Regions from separate parts of the Sphaerimonospora mesophila genome, predicted to be linked through region 1. Evidence: predicted binding sites of a transcription regulator. Region 1 holds the regulator's gene; the other holds the start of a gene.

Region 1 (10,531 bases):
CTCGCCGCCTGCCGCGGCGCCCCGCATCGCGTCGATCGCGTACGACATCGGCAGCACGTCGGACACCCATTGCAGCACGGTGGCCATCTGATCACGCGGCACCAGGATCCCGCCGAGGAACGCCTGGGGGAGCATCACCACCGGCATGAACTGCACGGCCTGGAACTCGGTGCGGGCGAACGCGCTGCACAGCAGCCCCAGCGCGGTGCCGAGCACGGCGTTGAGCAGCGCCACGAGCACCAGCGGCCACACCTTCCCCGCCGGGTCGTAGCCCAGCCACGTGAGCGAGACCACGAGGGCCAGCACCACCTGGACGCAGGCCAGCAGGCTGAACGCGATGCCGTACCCGAGGAGGAGGTCGAGCTTCCCCAGTGGCATCGCCATCAGCCGCTCCAGCGTGCCCGACGAACGCTCGCGCAGCGTGGCGATCGAGGTGACGAGGAACATCGTCAGGAAGGGAAAGACGCACAGCAGGATCGGCGTCCAGTGGGCGAAGGCCCGCTCGTCGCCGATGACGTAGTAGAGCAGGATCATCACCAGCGTCGGCACGAAGACCATCAGCGCGACCGTGCGGTGGTCGTGCCGCAGCTGGGTCATGATCCGCCGGGCCGTGGCGATCGTTATCGCCGCATTCACGCCGCAGCCGTCCTCTCCTCGATCAGGCGCAGGAACGCCTCCTCCAGATCCGTCGTCCTCGTCCGCTCGCGCAGGCCGTCCGGCGTGCCGTCGGCGAGGATCTCCCCCTGGCGCAGCACGATGAGCCGCTGACAGCGCGCCGCCTCGTCCATGACATGGCTGGAGACCAGGAGCGTCACCCCGGCCTCGGCGAGACGGTGGAAGAGCGCCCACAACTCCTGACGCAGCACGGGGTCGAGCCCGACGGTCGGCTCATCGAGGATCAGCAGTTCCGGACTGCCCAGCAGGGCGACGGCGAGACCGGCCCGGCCGAGCTGTCCGCCGGAGAGCGTGCCGCCGAGCTGGTGACCGGCGTCGGCGAGGCCGACCTCCGCCAGCACGCGCTCGACGTCGTCCTTCGGCGCGCCGAGGACGGCGGCGAAGTAGCGGAGGTTCTCCCGGACCGTGAGGTCGCGGTAGATGGCGGGACTCTGCGTCGAGTAGCCGATGCTGCGGCGCAGTCCGGCGCTTCCGGCCGCCTCGCCGAGGACGGTCACCTCTCCCCCGGTGACGACCTGCACCCCGACGATCGCGCGCATCAGCGTCGTCTTGCCGCACCCGCTCGGGCCGAGCAGGCCGGTGACCTGGCCTCTCGGCACGGTGAACGTGAGGCCGTGCAGCACCTCGGCCCCACCCCTGCAGACCCGCAGATCTCGTACGGCTATCGCGGGTCCGGACAAATTCATCATGCGTTGAATTTAGAGGGTGGGCCGTACGCGCGTCAACGGGTGCCTGAACCCGCGGGGCGCCGTGTCCGTTTCACAGGTATGCGAACGCTCTGGCTGGTGACACTCCTGTGCATGGCGGCGGCCTGCGGACAGACCCCGTCCACCTCCACCTCCGCTTCGCCGGGCGGGCCCGACCGGCCGGTCGACACCCAGGCCGCGCCGTCTCCGGCCGTGCCCGTCGGACACACGCTCGACCCACGCAAAGTGCCGTGGAGCAGCGCCACCCCCGGCGAAGGCGGGCGATCGCTGGACGTGGTCTGGTGGTCGGGCGTCGAGCCCTGCCATGTGCTCGACCGGGTCGAGGTCGACGAGCGGACGGACAAGGTGATCGTCACGCTCTACGAGGGGCAGGACCGGCGTTCCCCCGACGCGGTCTGCATCGAGATCGCGATCCAGAAGACGACCAAGGTGGAGCTGCGCTCCCCGCTCGGCGACAGACAGGTGGTCGACGGCGCCAGTTGAGTCCGCTCCGGTCGTCGGCTCGGCGGTGCCTGGACGGATCGCCGATCACGTTGAACCGGGACGCCGCCGGGTCCGTACTAAGGGGCATGCGTACCATCCACGGCATCACCACCACGGTCGCCGGTGTGGCTTTCGCGGCGATCGCCACCGCGGTCGTCACCGTCACGGCCGCGCCCGGGGCGCAGGGCGCGGCGAGACACCTCTCACCCTCGTCCCCGCCCGGGCCGGTCGCCCCCGCTGTGGGCCCCTCGTCCCCCGCCGAAACCGTCCCGACGAAACCGCACGGGCGCACAATCGGCACGCACAAGGTGCGGTGGATCAGCGCCAAGCCCGTCGCTCACGGCAAACGCCTGCGGATCACCTGGTGGTCGGGCGCCGCCCCGTGCACGGTGCTCGACCGCGTCAAGACGAAGGAGACGGCCAAGAAGGTGGTCGTCACGGTCTACGAGGGCGCGGATCCGGCCGCCGAGAACACGATGTGCGCCGCGATCGCCATCAAGAAGTCCACCACCGTGAAGCTGCGCACCCCGCTCGGCAAGCGGAAGCTCGTCGACGGCGCCGAGCCGAAGACCAAGAAGGCCCAGGGGAACTGACCACCCCGGGTCTTCCGGTGGGGAATGCGAAGGGCGACTTCCGGCGCGGGCATGCGAAGGGCGACTTCCGGCGCGGGCATGCGAAGGGCGACTTCCGGCGCGGGCATGCGAAGGGCGACTTCTGGTGCGGACATGCGAAAGGGGGCCGCGTGAACGGCCCCCTTCATTTCGCAGGGATCGCTGGTCAGGGGAGAAGCCGCCGGCCCGTCGCGGCGGCGAAATCGGCCAATGGGCCTGTCGCGGCGGCCCGGGCCAGGGCGGGGGCGGTGATGTCGCCGGGGCTCGACGTGACGACGTCCAGCTGCTCGGTCGACGCCTTCGGATACACCCGGCCCTCACGCTTGGCGCGGCGTGGGGAGGCCGCCGAGTCGGGGGTGGTGGAGGCGGCAGCCGCCCGCCCCTTCTGTCCTGCCTGTCCTGCCCGTCCTGCCCGTCCCGCCTGTCCGGTCTGCTCGGCGGGCCGCTGGCGGCGCTGCCGCTTGTCGCGGGTCGTGGCCGCCTGTGCCGCGCCCGTCTGAGCCGTACCTGACTGAGCCGTACTCGACTGGGCCGTGCCGGGCCGGGCCGCGTTTGATTGGGCCGCGTTTGATTGGGCCGCGTTTGATTGGGCCGCGTTCGATTGGGTGGGGCGCGCGTGCCGCGGGGCCGGCCGGGTCGCGTTCCTCTGCCCGCCGACGGCCTGCGCCTGGTTCGCCTGCTGGTGCGGCTGCGTCGTCTCCGGCTGCGCGTGCGCGCCCCGGTTCCTGCGGTGCGGGCGGTCCTGCGCCTGTCCCGGCAGCGCTCCCGCCGCACCGGCGTCCGCCCTGTGCCGCCCCTCCCCGCGCCTGTGCGGCCGGTTCGCGGCCCCCGTGGAAGCGCCGGTCGCGTCAGCGGCGCCGGCGGCGTTCGCACCGGCCCGGGCTCCCGACTCCCCTGGCGCCTGCGGCTGCCCCGGCTGCGGGTTCGTGATGGGGTGCACCCGATCCTGCGGCCGCGGATGATGCTGGGCCGCGGACATCGGGGCGGAGGGCAGGCAGACCGCGTTGGGCACGCTCGGACGGGCGGGCGCGACGGAGAGGAGCGGCATGAGCGGTGACTTCGCCGCCGGGAGGACGGCGTTCCCGCCGGTGGAAGGCAGGCCCGGGAGGGCCGGGATCGCCGGTGCGCTGCCGGTCGGAAGCGCCCTGGCCGAGCGGCCGGGGAGCGAGGGCATGCCCCGGCCCGCGGCCGCTCCCGCCGCGTCGGCGACGCTGAGCACGCCCGTGGCCGGCGCGAGGGTGGTGCGCCCGGTCCGGGCGAGACTGCTGGGAATGGCCCCTGCCTGGGCGCCCCCTGCCGTCGGCTCGCAGACGAGGTTCGCGGCCGCGCCGTCGCCCGTCACGGCCGACCCGGCCATCGCCGGGCCGGTCGTGAGCCAGCTCACCCCCGCGGTCACCGCCGCCAGCGCGACACACCGCCCTCGTCTACTTCGCGTTGTCCTGGACATCCACGTCCCCCTGATTGCTTGCGGTAGTCCGACGAACGCCGAACGTAGCCAGCGGTGGGGACTCACGGGGTCGGCTTGCCTGAATGGTGGCGAAGACCTTACCTAACGGCGCGGATGCTCAGCGTGTCACCGGCCGGATCTGAGTCGACGATTACCTCGTCGCCGTCGCGGATCGCTCCCGACAGCAGCTCCTTGGCGAGTTTGTCGCCGATCGCCGACTGGATCAGCCGCCGCAGCGGGCGGGCGCCGTACAGCGGGTCGTAGCCGGTCAGCGCCAGCCATTCGCGGGCGGCCGGCGTGACGGTCAGCTTCAGCCGCCGGTCGGACAGCCGTTCGGCGAGCCGCGAGACCTGCAGGTCCACGATCTGGGCCAGTTCCTCGGTGCCGAGCGCGTCGAACAGGATGACGTCGTCGAGCCGGTTGAGGAACTCCGGCTTGAACGCCCCCCGCACCGCGGCCATCACGGCCTCGCGCTTGGCGCCGGCCTCCAGCTTCGGATCGACGAGGAACTGCGAGCCGATGTTGGAGGTGAGGATCAGGATCGTGTTGCGGAAGTCGACCGTACGGCCCTGGCCGTCGGTGAGCCGGCCGTCGTCGAGCACCTGCAGGAGGATGTCGAAGACCTCCGGATGCGCCTTCTCGATCTCGTCGAGGAGCACCACGGTGTACGGCCTGCGGCGGACGGCCTCGGTGAGCTGGCCGCCCTCCTCATATCCGACATATCCGGGCGGGGCCCCGACCAGCCGTGCGACGCTGTGCTTCTCGCCGTACTCGCTCATGTCGATCCGGGTCATCGCCCGCTCGTCGTCGAACAGGAACTCCGCCAGCGCCTTGGCCAGCTCGGTCTTGCCGACGCCGGTCGGCCCGAGGAAGAGGAACGAGCCGGTCGGGCGGTCGGGATCGGCGATCCCGGCCCGGGCCCGCCGCACCGCGTCGGAGACGACCTGTACGGCCTGCTGCTGGCCGATCAGACGCCTGCCGAGCTCGTCTTCCATCCGGAGCAGCTTGGCGGTCTCCCCCTCCAGCAGCCGCCCGGCCGGGATGCCGGTCCACGACGAGATCACCTCGGCGATGTCGTCGGGGCCGACCTCCTCCTTGACCATCGGCTCGTCCTCGGCCTCCTCGCCGCCCCTGCTCTCCGCGAGCTCGGTGGCCTTGGCGAGCTCCTTCTCCAGCCGCGGCACCTCGCCGTACATCAGGCGGGAAGCGGCCTCGAAGTCGCCGTCGCGCTGAGCCCGCTCGGCCGCGCCGCGCGCCTCGTCGAGCTGCTTCTTCAACTCGCCGACCTTGTTGAGCCCGGCCTTCTCCCGCTCCCAGCGGCCGATCAGGCCGTTCAGCTCCTCCTGCTGGTTGGCCAGTTCCTCGCGGAGCTTCTCCAGGCGCTGACGGCTCGCCTCGTCGGTCTCCTTGGCGAGCGCGAGCTCCTCCATCTTGAGGCGGTCGACGCTGCGCTGGAGCTGGTCGATCTCCACGGGGCGCGAGTCGATCTCCATGCGCAGCCGCGACATCGACTCGTCGATCAGGTCGATCGCCTTGTCCGGGAGGAACCGCGCGGTGATGTAGCGGTCCGACAGCGTGGCCGCCGCGACCAGCGCGCTGTCGGAGATCTGCACCTGGTGGTGCGCCTCGTAGCGTCCCTTGAGGCCGCGCAGGATCGCGATCGTGTCCTCGACGGTCGGCTCGCCGACATAGACCTGCTGGAACCGCCGTTCCAGCGCGGGGTCCTTCTCGATGCGCTCGCGATACTCGTCGAGCGTGGTCGCGCCGATCATCCGCAGCTCGCCGCGCGCCAGCATGGGCTTGAGCATGTTGCCCGCGTCCATCGCCCCCTCGGCCGCGCCGGCGCCCACCACCGTGTGCAGCTCGTCGATGAACGTGACGATCTGACCGTCGCTCTTCTTGATCTCGTTGAGCACGGCCTTGAGGCGTTCCTCGAACTCACCGCGGTACTTCGCGCCGGCCACCATCGCGCCGAGGTCGAGCGCGACCAGCCGCTTGTTCCGCAGGCTCTCCGGCACGTCACCGGCCACGATCCGCTGGGCCAGGCCCTCGACCACGGCGGTCTTGCCGACACCCGGCTCGCCGATCAGCACCGGGTTGTTCTTGGTGCGGCGGGACAGCACCTGGACGACCCGGCGGATTTCGCCGTCCCGGCCGATCACCGGGTCCAGCTTGCCGGACCTCGCCCGTTCGGTGAGGTCGACCCCGTACTTCTCCAGCGCCTGGTAGGTGTCCTCGGGGGTCTCACTGGTCACCCTCGCATGGCCGCGAACCTTCTCGAAGGCCTCGAGCAGCGCCTCCGGGCCGGCGCCCTCGGCCTTGAGCAGCTCGGCCACCTGCCCGCCGTCCGTCGCGAGCCCGACCAGCAGGTGCTCGGTCGAGACGTACTCGTCCTCGATCTGCTTGGCACGCTGAGCGGCGGTGTTGAGCGCCGACAGGAGCTGGCGCGAGCTCGACGGGGCGCTCACCGTCGAGCCCTGCGCCTTGGGCAGCCTGTCGAGCAACTCCTCGGTCCGGGTCCGCAGCCGCTTCCAGTCGGCTCCGACCGCGTCCAGCAGCGGTACGGCGACACCGCCGTTCTGGGTCAGCAGGGTTGCGAGCAGATGAGCCGGCGCCACCTCGGGGTTGCCCTCCGCCGCCGCGCGCCGGACGGCCCCGGACAGGGCCTCCTGGCTCTTCTGCGTGAGCTTGTAATCCATGTTGCGATCCCTCGATTCGCGAACGTCAGGCAGGTGGTAGCTCGTAGCGCACGAGCGCGCGCATCATGGTGACCTCGCCCCTGAGCCGGGTGACCTCCTCACGCAGGCGGACGTTCTCGGTTTCCAGTTCGAGGATGCGCTTGATGCCGGCGAGATTGATGCCGTGTTCCTGGGACAGCCGCTGGACCTCCCGGAGCAGCAGGATGTCCCGGGTCGAGTAGAGCCGCCCGCGACCCGCCGTACGACCGGGACTGACGAGGCCGAGTCGGTCGTACTGGCGGAGGGTCTGCGGGTGCAGCCCGGAAAGCTGCGCGGCTACCGAGATGACATAGACGGGTGTGTCGTCGGACAGGTCGAAAAAGTTCGCATCCATCGGCTCACTCGCTTCTGGCCTGCTTGATCAACTCTTCGCGGAGATCGGGGCCCTCGGTCGCGTCGCGGAACTCCTCCAACGCCGCGCGGGCCTTGTCGTCGAGGTTCTGTGGCACCGTGACCTGGACGGTGACCAGCAGGTCGCCCTTGGTCCCGTCCTTGCGCGCGGCGCCTCGGCCGCGCACCCGGAAGGTGCGTCCGTTGGGGGTGCCCTCGGGGATGCGCAGGGTGACCGGCATGCCCTTGAGCGTCGGCACCTTGATCTCGGCGCCGAGCGCGGCCTCCGGGAAGGTCACCGGGACGGTCACCGTCAGGTTCTCCCCGCTGCGGCCGAACACCGAATGCGGTTTCACGTGGACCAGCACGTACAGGTCGCCGGACGGGCCGCCGTTCTCCCCCGGAGCGCCCTTGCCCTTGATCCGGATGCGCTGGCCGTCGCCCACGCCCGCGGGAATCCGGGCCTGGATGGTCCGGGTGCTCTTGCCCCGGCCGCTGCCGTCGCACACGGGGCAGGGGTCGTCGACCAGGAGACCCCGGCCACGGCAGTCGCGGCACGGCTCGGAGAACGCGAAGTTGCCGAGGTTCCGGCTGGCCGCCCCGGTGCCCTCACACGTCGGGCAGACCCTTGGCGTGGTGCCGGCCTTGGCCCCCGTGCCGGAGCACGCCTGACAGGCCGCCGAACTGGTCAACCGGAGGGACACCGTCGTTCCGTCGACCGCCTCGCCGAACGCGAGCGTGACCTCCGACTCGATGTCCTGGCCCCGCCGGGGCCTGCTCGTGGTGGTCGTACGGGCACCGCCACCCCGGTTGAAGAGACCGCCGAACAGGTCGCCGATCCGGTCTCCGGTCCCCCCCGTCCCGCCGGAGAACAGGTCCCCGAGGTCGAAGTTGAAGCCTCCACCTCGGTGGCCGCCGGCTCCGGCGAAGCCGCCGGCACCGGAACCGAACAGCGTGCGAGCCTCGTCGTACTCCTTCCGGCGCTTGACGTCGGAGAGCACATCGTAGGCCTCGGAGACCCCCTTGAACCTGTCCTCGGCCGCCTTGTTCCCCGGGTTGGCGTCGGGATGATACTGCCTGGCGAGCTTCCGATAGGCCTTCTTGATGTCTTCGGATGTCGCGTTCTTGGGCACACCAAGGACGGCGTAGTAGTCCTTCTCCAAATAGTCCTTGGTGCTCATCTATCGCTTCCTTCGCAAGGTTCTCGACTGTCTCCCCCGATCATCGCTGACCGGGGGAGACGTCCTCGAATTCAGTTGTCGTCCGGGTCACCGGACGCGCCGGTTTCCGCTGATCCGGCCGGCTCGGTCGCCTCCGCCGCGCCGACAGAGGCCTCGCCCTCCGGAGGTTCGGCGACGGCCACGCGTGCCGGGCGCAGGACGCGGTCACCGATCCGATATCCGAGCTGGAAGATCTCGACGCATGTCGGCTCGGTCACCTCCGGTGAGTAGCTGTGCATCAGCGCCTCGTGCACCTCCGGGTCGAACGGGTCGCCCTTGGCGCCGTACGGGCTGAGGCCCAGCTTGCCGAGTGTCGCCTCCAGCGACTCGCTCACCTTGGCGAAGCCTCCGGTGAGCTCGCCGTGATCACGAGCCCGGCCGATGTCGTCGAGCACGGGCAGGAGCTCGGCGAGCACGTTCGCGGTGGCCTGCTCCCTGACCGCGACCCGGTCCCGCTCCACCCGCTTGCGGTAGTTGCTGTACTCCGCCTGCAGGCGCTGCAGATCGGCCGTCCGCTCGGCGAGGAGACCCGACACCTCGGTGTCGGTCTGGGCCGCGGCCTGCTCCTCCACACCGGGCTGCTCCGTGACCGACGTGTTCCCGGTCGGCGTGCTCTGCTCGGGCTTATCGACGGACTCGCGGACCTTGCCCGTCTCCGGGTCGATCTTGCGATTGTCGCGGATCACCGGCCCCTCCTCGGAACCGTTCTCACGCGGGGTCACTTGCTGCCGCCCTCCTGCTTCGGCTCGTCATCGACGATCTCCGCTTCGACCACGTCCTCATCGGCCTTGCCCTGCTGGGCGTCGGAGGCCGACGCGCCGTCCCCACCGCTCGCGCCCTGGGACTGGGCGTAGATGGCCGAGCCCATCTTCTGGCTGACGGTCGCGAGCTTCTCGGCAGCGGTGCGGATGGCGGCCGTGTCGGTGCCCTCCAGCGCCTTCTTGAGCTCGGCGAGCGAGTCGTTGACCTCGGTCTTGACGTCGGCCGGGATCTTGTCCTCGTTCTCCCGGAGGAACTTCTCCGTCTGGTAGGCCAGCGCGTCCGCGTTGTTGCGAACCTCGGCCTCCTCGCGGCGCTTCTTGTCCTCCTCGGCGTACGACTCCGCCTCGCGCATCATCCGGTCGATGTCGTCCTTCGGCAGCGCCGAGCCGCCGGTGATCGTCATCGACTGCTCCTTGCCGGTGCCGAGGTCCTTCGCCGAGACGTTCACGATGCCGTTCGCGTCGATGTCGAAGGTGACCTCGATCTGCGGGATGCCGCGGGGCGCCGGCGCGATGCCGGTCAGCTCGAACGTGGCCAGCTTCTTGTTGTACGCGGCGATCTCACGCTCACCCTGGAACACCTGGATCTGCACCGACGGCTGGTTGTCCTCCGCCGTGGTGAACACCTCCGACCGCTTGGTCGGGATCGTGGTGTTACGCTCGATGATCTTGGTGAAGATGCCGCCCTTGGTCTCGATGCCGAGGCTGAGCGGGGTGACGTCCAGCAGCAGGACGTCCTTGACCTCGCCCTTGAGCACGCCGGCCTGGAGCGCGGCGCCGATGGCCACGACCTCGTCCGGGTTGACGCCCTTGTTGGGCTCCTTGCCGCCGGTCAGATCCTTGACCAGATCGGTCACGGCCGGCATACGGGTCGAGCCGCCGACGAGCACCACGTGGGCGATGTCGGAGATCTTGATCCCGGCATCCTTGATCACCTGGTGGAACGGGCCCTTGCAGCGCTCGATCAGGTCTGCGGTGATCCGCTGGAACTCGGCCCGGGTCAGCTTCTCCTCCAGGTGCAGCGGACCCTCGGAGGACGCGGTGATGTAGGGCAGGTTGATCGTCGTCTCGGTCTGGGCGGACAGCTCGATCTTGGCCTTCTCCGCCGCCTCACGCAGGCGCTGGAGGGCCATCTTGTCCTTCGACAGGTCCACGCCGTGCGCGTTCTTGAAGCGGGTCACCAGCTCGTCGACGACGCGCTGGTCCCAGTCGTCACCGCCCAGGTGGTTGTCGCCACTGGTGGCCTTCACCTCGACGAAGCCGTGGCCGTCCTCCTGACCGACGTCGAGCAGGGACACGTCGAAGGTGCCGCCGCCGAGGTCGAAGACGAGGATCGTCTGGTCCTTCTCCTTGTCCAGGCCGTACGCCAGGGCGGCGGAGGTGGGCTCGTTGATGATGCGGAGCACGTTCAGGCCCGCGATCTGACCGGCCTCCTTGGTCGCCTGCCGCTGGGCGTCGTTGAAGTACGCCGGCACGGTGATCACCGCGTCGGTGATCTTCTCGCCCAGGTAGGCCTCCGCGTCCTGCTTGAGCTTCTGCAGAACGAACGCGCTGATCTG
Region 2 (10,531 bases), on a different contig from region 1:
CGCTGGTGCTGGAGCTCGTGGCCTCGCTCTCCCTGGCCCTCGTCGCGGTGCCCGTCGGCCTGCGGCTGCTGTCGGGCTCGCTCGATCTGCCCACCGCCCTGCTCGTCCTGCTGCTGGCCCCGGAGGCGTACGTCCCGCTGCGCGCGATGGGCACGCGGTTCCACGCCTCGATGGAGGGTGTGGCAGCGGCCGACGAGGCCTTCGCCGTCATCGACGGCCGGGAGTCGCGGGAGACGGCCGAGACGCATGCCGTGACGGGCGGCCGCGCCGTCCTCCGGGTTCCCCCGGCCGCGGCGGCCGGCCCGGACGGCGCGGCGCCGCCCGAGATCCGGCTGGAGGACGTCACGGTCCGCTATCCCGGACGCGACGTCCCCGCGCTCGACCGTGTACGGCTCACCGTCTCACCGGGGGAACGGGTCGCGGTCGTGGGCCCCAGCGGGGCGGGCAAGAGCACGCTGCTGCACCTGCTGCTCGGGTTCGTGACGCCCACGGAGGGCCGGGTGCTGATCGACGGCGCCGACCTCGCCGATCTCGATCTCGACACGTGGCGGCGACGCCTGGCGTTCGTCCCGCAGCGCCCGCACCTGTTCGCGGCCTCGGTGGCCGACAACATCGCGCTCGGCACGACGGCCACGTCCGCAGAGATCGGGGCGGCGGCCGTGGCGGCCCAGGCGGACGAGTTCGTGACCGCCCTGCCGGACGGCTACGACACCGTGCTCGGCGAACGCGGGGCGAACCTGTCGGCCGGGCAGCGGCAGCGGGTGGCGCTGGCCAGGGCGTTCTGCCGGCCGTGGGCGCAGGTGGTGCTGCTCGACGAGCCGACGGCCCGGCTGGACGGGCGCAGCGAGGCCGCGGTGATCGAGGCCACCCGCAAGCTGTGCGAGGGCCGTACGGCCATAATCGTGGCCCATCGCCCGGCCATGATCGACCTGGCCGATCGGGTCGTCCGCATCGGCTCCGGCTCCCTGGTGAGGGGTGAATCGATCTCATGATCCGCGGGTTCTACCGGCGGCTCGTCCTCGCCGCGCTGGCCGGGGCGGCGGCCGACCTCGCCGGCGTCGCGCTGATCGCGGCGGCCGCCTGGCTGATCACCCGGGCCGCCGAGCGGCCGCCGCTCGCCGCGCTGTCGGTCGCCATCGTCGCCGTACGCGCGTTCGCCACGACGAAAGGCATCTTCCGGTACGGCGAGCGCCTGTCCGGGCACGACGTGGCGCTGCGCGCGCAGGCGGGCACCCGTGAGCGGCTCTACCGGGCGCTGATCCCCACCGGGCCGCTGCCGCGGCGGGGGGCCGACCTGCTCAGCCGGATGGTCGACGACACCGAGGCCGTCCAGGACCTGCTCGTCCGCTGCCTGCTCCCGGCCGTCGCCGCCCTGCTCACCGGGGTCGCGGCGGTGTCCGTCGCCGCCTTCCTGCTGCCCGCCGCCGCGCTCGCGCTCTGCGCCGGGCTGCTCGCCGCCGGGCTGGTCCTGCCCGCCGGCACGGCCGCCGCCGCCCGGCGGTGGTCGGCCCGGCTCGCCCCGGCCCGGGCCGAACTGGCCGCCAGGGTGGCCGACCTGGTGCACGGCGCGGCCGACCTGACCGCCTGCGGCGCCCGCGACCAGGCCATCGACGCGGCCATGGCCTCCGACACGCGGCTGGCCCGGCTGGAACGCGGGCGGGCGCGGATCAACGCGGTCGCCCTCGCCGTCGGCATGCTCGCGCAGGGACTCACCGTGGTCGCCGTGGTGCTGATCGCCCAGGCGGCGGCCGTGGACCGGGTGGCCACCGCCGTGCTCGCCCTCACCTCGCTGGTCGCGTTCGAGCCGGTGCTGCCGCTGGCGGCGGCCGGTGAGCGGTTCGCCGGGGTGCTGGCCGCACTGCGCAGGCTGCGGGAGATCGCGGCGACGCCCCCGGCCGTGGCGGCGCCGGCGACGCCCGCTCCCCCGCCCGAGCCGCCGCTGACCGTGGAGATAGAGAACCTGGTCGTCCGGCACGGCGATCGCGAACCCGCCCTGAAGGGGGTGGACCTCACGCTGACGCCGGGCAGGCGCGTCGCGGTGATCGGGCCGAGCGGCGCCGGGAAGAGCACGCTGCTGGCGGCACTGATGCGGACGGTCGACATCGAGTCGGGCGAGATCCGTGTCAACGGGGTCGACATCCGCGCCTTCGCTCCGGACGACGTACGCGCCCGGATGACCGGGCTCACCCAGGACCCCTATGTCTTCCAGGCCAGCCTGCGCGACAACATGCGGCTCGCCGGGCCGGAGGCGTCGGACGCCGAGCTCGCCCGGGCCGTACGACGGGCCCGGCTGGACGGGTGGGCGGAGCGCACCGGGTGGGACGCCGTGCTCGGCGAGGACGGGCGCACCGTTTCCGGCGGCCAGCTCCAGCGGCTCGCGCTCGCCCGGGCGCTGCTGTTCGACCCGCCGGTGCTGCTGCTGGACGAACCGGCCGAGGCGCTGGACGAGGAGACGGCCGACCTGCTCATGGCCGACCTGCTCGACGCCACCCGGGGCCGCACCACGCTGCTGGTCACGCATCGGCTGCGCGGACTGGAGCAGGTGGACGAGATCGTCGTCATCGAGGACGGGCGGGTGATCCAGCGGGGGTCGCACGCCGAGCTGGCCGCCGTGCCCGGGTACTACCGGGACCTGTGGGAGTCCGAGGCGCTGACCCGCCGCTGACGACGATCGCCGGCGGGCCTCCCCCTCTGAGGCCCACCGGCGATCCGGTCCTGTGTCGTCCCCCGGGTACCGTTCCCCGGAGGACCGCGTCAGCCCGCGGCCTGCTCGGCCAGGGTGATGGAGGCCGACGCCGTCTTGCCGTTGCGCGTGTACTCGATGGTCACCTTGTCGCCCGGCCTGGAGCTGCGGATCGTGCCGACCAGCGTCTCGGCGCTGTCCACCCGCTTGTCGTTGATCTTCGTGATCAGGTCGCCCTCCTTGAGGCCGGCCTTCTCCGCGGGGCTGCCGACCGTGATCGAGGCGACCACGGCGCCGGGGGTGCCGCCGACCGCGTCGGCGACGCTCACCCCGAGGAACGCGTGGCTGGCCCGGCCGGTCTTGATCAGCTGGTCGGAGACCTGCTTGGCCATGTTGATCGGGATGGCGAAGCCGACGCCGATGTTGCCGTTGCTGGAGCCGGAGGTCGCGATGGCCGTGTTGATGCCGACGACCTCGCCCGACCCGTTGACCAGCGCGCCGCCCGAGTTGCCCGGGTTGATCGCCGCGTCGGTCTGGATCATGCCGCCGATCGTCGTGCCGCGGCTCTGCCGCTGCTGCCCCCAGGGGAAGGGCTGCTGCTGGTCGTCGCCGCTCTCGGTCAGCGTGCGGTCGAGCGCGCTGACGATGCCCGAGGTCACCGAGCCCTCCAGGCCGAGCGGGCTGCCGATCGCCAGAACCGGGTCGCCGACCTGGAGCTTGTCGCTGTCGCCGAGCGAGGCCGGGACCAGGTCCGTGACGTCCTGCACCTGGATGACCGCGAGGTCGGTGGTGGGGTCGGTGCCCTTCACGACGGCCGTGCCCGTCCTGCCGTCGCTGAACTTCACCGTGATCGTGGCGGACTGGTTCGCCTGTGCCACCACGTGGTTGTTGGTCAGCACGAGGCCGTCGGCCGACAGGATCACCCCCGAGCCCTCGCCGCCGCCCATCTGGGTCCGCACCTGGATCGACACGACCGACGGCATGATGTTCTTGGCCACCTCGGCGATGGTGTTCCCCGACGAGCTCGACACCGGGTTCACGATGGGGCTGGACACGACGGTCCGATCGCCGTTCGCCGCGTTGGTGATCAGGGCCCCCGCGGCTCCACCACCCAGTGCCACGGCCACCAGGGCCAGGCCGGCGCCCACCTTCTGCCTGCCGGTCAGGCCGCCCCTGGGCCGCGGCGGCGGCCCGGGGAGCCCCGCGGGGTCGAACGAGGCGTAGCCCTGGCCGCCGCCCCCGAACGCCCCGCCGTACTGGCCGTGCCGCGGCGGAGCGCTGCCGAACTGGCTCCAGCCGTGACTCGGAAGCTCCTGGGTGTTCTCTTTGGGAACGTCGTTAGGTTCGCTCATCGCCAATCCCCCTCGATGGATACGCCGGTGACTTCCCGGCTCTCCGCCGGTACGCATTCAGCATCGCAAACCAGCGATAAGGCCACGTTAAGCGATCTACGATGCGACCCAGGCGGAGCCATATATCCGCTTTATCTGGACATTTGACGCGACGGTCGGCCATCGCGGAGAGCGCGACAAGGGCCCCGCAGCGGCCGCACCCGACGGCTCTGGTGCATGCCGCGGCGCGGCCGCGGGAAGCGACCGCGCCGCTGTGGATCACGCGGCAGCCGGTTGGGCGGCCGACGCCGGGGTCAGCGCGATCTCCAGGACCTCCCTGACGTCGCTGACCGCGTGGACGGTGAGATCGGCCAGCACCTCGGCGGGCACGTCGTCCAGATCGGGCTCGTTGCGCGCCGGGATGAGCACGGTCGTGATCCCGGCCCGGTGCGCGGCCAGCAGCTTCTGCTTGACCCCGCCGATCGGCAGGACCCGGCCGGTGAGGGAGATCTCGCCGGTCATCGCCACGTCGCCGCGGACCGGGCGGCCCGACAGCAGCGAGGCGAGGGCGGTGGTCATCGTGACGCCGGCCGACGGCCCGTCCTTCGGCACCGCGCCCGCCGGGACGTGGACGTGCACGGATCTGTCCCGCAGCGTGCCGACCGGCAGCTCCAGCTCGGCTCCGCGCGACCGCAGGTAGGACAGCGCGATCCGGGCCGACTCCTTCATCACGTCACCGAGCTGGCCGGTGAGCGTCACTCCGGTTCCCCCGGTCTCCGGGTCGGCAAGGGACGCCTCCACGTAGAGAACGTCACCGCCGGCGCCGGTCACCGCGAGACCGGTGGCCACGCCGGGCACCGCCGTACGCTGCCGCGCCTCCGGCAGGGACGACTCGGGCACGTGCCGCGGCCGGCCCAGGTAGGAGACCAGGTCGCCGGCCTCGACCGCGACCGGCGGCTCGGCCTCGCCGAGCGCGGCCCTCGCCGCGATCTTCCGGAGCACCCGGGCGATCGACCGCTCAAGCGACCGGACGCCCGCCTCCCGGGTGTACTCCCCCGCCAGGCGTCGCAGCGCGGCGTCCTCGACCGACACGTCGTCGGCGGTGAGGCCGGCCTTCTCCAGCTGGCGCGGGAGCAGGTGGTCGCGGGCGATGGCGACCTTCTCGTCCTCGGTGTAGCCGTCGAGCGTGACGATCTCCATGCGGTCCAGCAGCGGCCCGGGGATCTGCTCCAGCACGTTGGCCGTGGCGAGGAACAGCACGTCGCTGAGGTCGAGCTCGACCTCCAGGTAGTGGTCGCGGAAGGTGTGGTTCTGCGCGGGGTCGAGCACCTCCAGCAGTGCCGCCGTCGGGTCGCCCCGGTAGTCGGCCCCGACCTTGTCGATCTCGTCGAGCAGCACGACCGGGTTCATCGAGCCCGCCTCGCGGATCGCCCGCACGACGCGTCCGGGCAGCGCGCCGACGTAGGTGCGCCGGTGGCCGCGGATCTCCGCCTCGTCGCGGACGCCGCCGAGCGCGACCCGGACGAACCGGCGGCCCATGGCCCGGGCGATCGACTCGCCGAGCGAGGTCTTGCCGACCCCCGGCGGACCGGCCAGCACGAGCACCGCTCCGCTGCGCCGTCCGCCGACCACGCCGAGACCCCGGTCGGCGCGGCGCTTGCGCACCGCGAGGTACTCCACGATGCGGTCCTTCACGTCGTCGAGGCCGGTGTGATCGGCGTCGAGCACCGCGCGGGCGCCGGCGATGTCGTACTCGTCATCGGTCCTGGTGTTCCAGGGGATGTCGAGGACCGTGTCGAGCCAGGTGCGGATCCAGCCGGTCTCCGGAGACTGGTCGGGCATCCGCTCCAGCCTGCCGACCTCCTTGAGCGCGGCCTCCCTGACCTGCTCCGGCAGGTCGGCCGCCTCGATGCGCGACCGGTAGTCCTCCTCCTCGTCGGAGGGCTCGCCGTTCAGCTCGGCCAGTTCCTTGCGCACCGCGGCGAGCTGCTGGCGCAGCAGGAACTCCCGCTGCTGCTTCTCCATGCCCTCCTGGACGTCCTTGCGGATGGTCTCGGCGACGTCCAGCTCGGCCAGATGGTCGCGGGCCCAGCCGACGAGCAGGTCCAGCCGCTCGGTGGGGTCGGCGGTCTCCAGCAGGAGCTGCTTCTGCGGCAGGGACAGCCAGGGCGCGTAACCCGCGCTGTCGGACAGAACGGCCGGATCGTCGATCTGGTTCACGGCGTCGACGACCTGCCAGGCGTCGCGCTTCTGCAGGATCGTCGTGGTCAGCGCCTTGTACTCCCTGGCGAGCTCCTCCGCCTTCGCTCCGGGGGTCACCCCCTCCAGCACCGCGGCCTCCACCCAGAGCGCCGCGCCCGGCCCGGTGGTGCCGGTGCCGACGCGCATCCGGTCCACCGCGCGGACCACGGCGGCAGGCTCGCCACCCGGCAGCCGTCCGACCTGCTCGATCACCGCCGACACCCCGACCGCGCCGTACCGGCCGTCCAGGCGGGGCACCAGGAGGACCGTGCTCTCGCCGCCGGCGCGCGCCGCGTCGACGGCCGCACGGACCTCGGCGGCCGACAGGTCGAGCGGAACCACCATGCCGGGCAGGACGACCGCGTCGTCCAGTGGGAGGACAGGAAGGATCTGGGTCATGAGCACTCCCGTAGGTTGAGTTATGTCGGCTCAACTAACAGGAGTCCGATGGTGTTCCCTCTTCTGCGTGTGTTCGCTGCGAGCGATCGTAATCGTGTAATCGGCCAGCCGGCCGGGCATCCCGCGCGCGACGATCCCGTCCCGATTTCAGCCGGCCGATCCGGGATGTTCACGTGCCGGTGGGACTCCGGTCCCGATGTGCGGGGACGATCCGGCCATGAGCGTCCCGCGTCCATCCGGCCTCTCCGTCCTCCTCGTACGCCGCGGATCCCTGCTGGTCGCGGCCGCCCTGGCCGTTCCCCCGCTCGCGGTCGCGTCTCCCGCCGTCGCCGTCCGGTCCTGCCCCGCGTTCCTCGCCGTGGCCGCGCCGTACGCGACCGTGGACGGGCACGCGCGCGCGGGAAGCGTCACCCTGTTCCGGGAGCGGCCCGGGCGGATGGAACCGGTCCGGGTGCTGCGCCAGGGCGCGTACGGGCTCGGGGACGCACCCGAGCGCGGCGACGCGTTCGGGTCGGCGCTCGCCCGAGGGGACTTCGACGGCGACGGCTGCGACGACCTGGCGATCGGCGCGTCCGAGGAGTTCCACGGCCCGCACGTCCCCGGCGCCGACGGCGCCGGCGTCGTCCACCTGCTGTACGGCACGCCGCGTGGGCTGAGGACGGCGGGCACGATGGACGTCACCCGCCTCGGCAGGTCGTACGGAACCGACCGGTTGGGTGCGGCGCTTGCCGCCGGCGACCTCGACGGGGACGGCGACGACGAGCTGGTCGTCGGGGCGCCCGGACTCGACGGCGGGGGCGGAATCGGGGTCTTCGGCATGAACGGTCGCCGCCCCGACGGGGAGGGCGTGCTGGTCACCCAGCCGACCCGGTGGGTCGGCCAGGACGCCGGCCAGACCGACCGGTTCGGTGCGGCGCTGGCGACCGGTGACTTCGACGGGGACGGCCGGGCGGAGATCGCCGTCGGCGCGCCCGGCGACGGGGGGCCGCGCGCAGGGTCGGGGGTGGTGACCGTGGTCGACCCGCGGCGACGGCGCGCCGGGGTCTTCACCCAGGAGAGCCCCGGTGTGCAGGGCGGCGGAGAGAAGTGGGACGCCTTCGGCGCCGCCCTCGCCTCCGGCGACTTCGACGCGGACGGGCGCGACGACCTGGCCATCGGCGTGCCCGGCGAGGACCTGACCCCGCTCGTGCGCGGCATGGACTACGGCGACGGCGCCGTCAACGTGTTGTACGGCTCCGGCCGGGGTCTGACCGGCATGCGCAGTGAGCTGTGGTCGCGGCGGGCCCTCGGCGGGAGGCCGCGCTACTCCGACAGGTTCGGCGCCGCGCTGGCGGCGGGCGACCTCAACGGGGACGGCGACGACGAGCTGGTGGTCGGCGTGCCGGGCGCGGGCGCGGTCCAGGTGATCGCGGGCACCCGGTCGGGTGGCCTGACCCGGCGGCACACCCTGCCGGTGCCGGCGGGAAAGGCCGCCGACGGGCACGGCGGTGATTTCGGCATGGCCGTACTCGTGCGTCGCGGCCGCCTGTTCGTGTCCGCCCCCGGGGCCGGAACCGTCACGCGGATCGGTACGGAGGCGGGGAAAGGGTCGTACACCGGTGTCCTGCCCCACGTCCGGGGCACGCTCAGCGGCGCCCGGCGGGACGCCCTGTTCGGCTACGCGCTCGCCTGATGGGCAGGCGCTTGTGCCAGGGCGTCTGTCCAGGGCGACTATTCCAGGGCGACTATTCCAGTGCGCTGCGTCCGGCGGGGACGCTGAACCGCGCCGACGTCCTCGCCGGAGCGCCGCGCCGGGACACGTACTCCAGGGTGCGGAACTCGGCCCGCAGTTCCTCCGGTGTGAGCCGGCACAGGATGTAGCCGCGCCGCTGGTCGATGTAGGAGATGTGCGGGTTCTCCCGCAGCATCTCGGCGATCCGGGCCTCGTCGCGGTAGCCGTCCCCGTCGCTGGATACCGACGAGGCGACGAGCTCGACCGCCGCGGCCGGCGCGTCCGGGTCGTCGAAGTCCTCGCGGAGCACGGCCGCGTGATGCATGTGCGCGTCGCCGGTGAGCACCACCGGATTCGCCGCGCCGCCGGCCCTGATGCCCCGGAGCAGCCTCGCCCGGTCGGCCGGATAGCCGTCCCAGCCGTCCATGTTCAGCTCCCTGCCCGGCCCCTCTCTGAGGTCACGCTGTGCCATCAGCACCTGCTGGCCGATCAGGTTCCACCGCGCCTCGGAGCGGGCGAGGCCGTCCAGGAGCCATCGGCGCTGCTCGTCCCCGAGGATCGTGCGCCGGTCGTCGAGCCGTTCGTCGCAGCCCGCGCGGGCGCCGTCCTGGCACGCCTGGTCGTCCCGGAACTGCCGGGTGTCGAGCAGATGGAAGGAGGCGAGGCCGCCCCAGGCGAGGCGGCGATTGACCCGGATGCGGGCGCCTGTCGGCACGCTCGACCGGCGCAGCGGCATGTTCTCGTAGTACGCCCGGAACGCGTGGGCCCGCCGCTCGTGGAAACCGGGGGCGCCGGTGCTCGACGCCGAGGCCGCCCAGTTGTTCTCGATCTCGTGGTCGTCGAGCGCGACCAGCCAGGGCGCCGCCCGATGGGCCGCCCGCAGGTCGGGATCGCTCTTGTACTGCGCGTGCCGCAACCGGTAGTCCGCCAGCGTCCGGCAGGTGCTCCCGGCGAAGGACCGTACGGAGCCGCTCACCGCCGTGTAGCCGTCCGGCGGGTACTCGTACATGTAATCGCCCAGGTGCACGACGAGGTCGGGCTCCTGCTCCGTCATCCGGCGGTAGGCGGTGAAGTGGCCGTGCTCCCAGTGCGCGCACGCCGCGACCGCGAACGTCAGGGGCGTCGTCCCCACGGGCGCCGTGCGGGTACGGCCGGCCGGCGAGACGTGCCCCTCCGCCCGGAACCGGTAGAAGTACTCCCGCCCCGGCGCGAGACCGTCCACCTCGACGTGGACGCTGTGCGCGGCCGCGGAGCGGGCGATCGCCGTACCGGACGCGAGGACCGCGGCGAACCGTTCGTCGGCCGCGAGCTGCCACTCGACCTCCACGGGGCGCGAGGGCATTCCGCCGAGGCCGTCGGGAGCGACGGGATCGAGGGCGAGCCGCGTCCAGAGGACGATGCCGTCCGTGGTGGGATCGCCGGAGGCGACCCCGAGCTCGAACGGATCACCGCGCAGCCTCCGGTAGGCCGTACCCGAGGACGCGGGGAAGGAGTCGGAGACGCGGGACCGGGCGGAGGCGCCGGCCGGCGCCGAGCCGGGAATCAGGCCGCCGGCCCCCGCCGCGAGCACCGTCAGGAATGCCCGTCGTGACGCGTTCCGCGCCGTCCGCCCGGACCCGTCCGGGTCCATGGACCCGGACGTCCGCGCGTGCCCGGCCTTCGTCAAGAACCGTCCGGTCTTCTTCATGAGCGTCCGGCTTCCGTCATGAGCATCCGGCTTCCGTCATGAGCATCCGGCTTCCGTCATGAGCATCCGGCTTCCGTCATGAGCGTCCGGTCTTCTTCATGAGCATCCGGCTTCTTCATGAGCGTCCGGCTTCCTTCATGAGCACAGTGCAACCGGTCCGGCCGACCTTCCGCCCGTCCCCCGGTTGCCCACCGGGAAACCGCCGATGAACAGTTCGGATGAACAGCCGACCTGGCGGCTCTCGGAGACGACGCCTACGGCCATGCGAGGAGCGGCTTCAGCTCCTCGCGGAGCGTCGGCACATCCCGGAAGAGCAGGCCGTGGATGCCCGCGGCCCGGGCGGCGGCGATGTTCTCGACGCGGTCGTCGACGAAGACCACGTCCGAGGCCGGCACGCCCAGCTTGTCGATCACCGTGAGATAGATCTCCGCCTCGGGTTTCACCATGCCCATGCGGCCGCTGTAGAAGCGCGGGCCGAT

The links. Region 1 encodes HspR, which represses chaperone genes until heat shock. Its sites were predicted from a motif close to ANTTGAGTCNNNNNGACTCAANT; they were not measured.
Region 2: lon (endopeptidase La) is a predicted target of HspR. The motif match lies at 6,668-6,690, and genes of this name have one in related genera.

The regions. Positions count from the first base shown of each region.
Region 1 covers NZ_BCBX01000032.1:165,216-175,746, reverse strand. The annotation lists gene AP234_RS08470 (ABC transporter permease) at 1-636, opposite strand, end outside; gene AP234_RS08465 (ABC transporter ATP-binding protein) at 633-1,364, opposite strand; gene AP234_RS08460 (hypothetical protein) at 1,461-1,865, shown strand; gene AP234_RS08455 (hypothetical protein) at 1,952-2,458, shown strand; gene AP234_RS08450 (hypothetical protein) at 2,643-3,872, opposite strand; gene clpB (ATP-dependent chaperone ClpB) at 4,022-6,622, opposite strand; gene AP234_RS08440 (heat shock protein transcriptional repressor HspR) at 6,648-6,995, opposite strand; gene dnaJ (molecular chaperone DnaJ) at 7,000-8,172, opposite strand; gene grpE (nucleotide exchange factor GrpE) at 8,244-8,933, opposite strand; gene dnaK (molecular chaperone DnaK) at 8,930-10,531, opposite strand, start outside.
Region 2 covers NZ_BCBX01000031.1:565,572-576,102, forward strand. The annotation lists gene cydD (thiol reductant ABC exporter subunit CydD) at 1-992, shown strand, start outside; gene cydC (thiol reductant ABC exporter subunit CydC) at 989-2,665, shown strand; gene AP234_RS06990 (trypsin-like peptidase domain-containing protein) at 2,755-4,035, opposite strand; gene lon (endopeptidase La) at 4,294-6,654, opposite strand; gene AP234_RS07000 (FG-GAP-like repeat-containing protein) at 6,872-8,326, shown strand; gene AP234_RS07005 (alkaline phosphatase D family protein) at 8,379-10,052, opposite strand; gene AP234_RS07010 (HAD family hydrolase) at 10,307-10,531, opposite strand, start outside.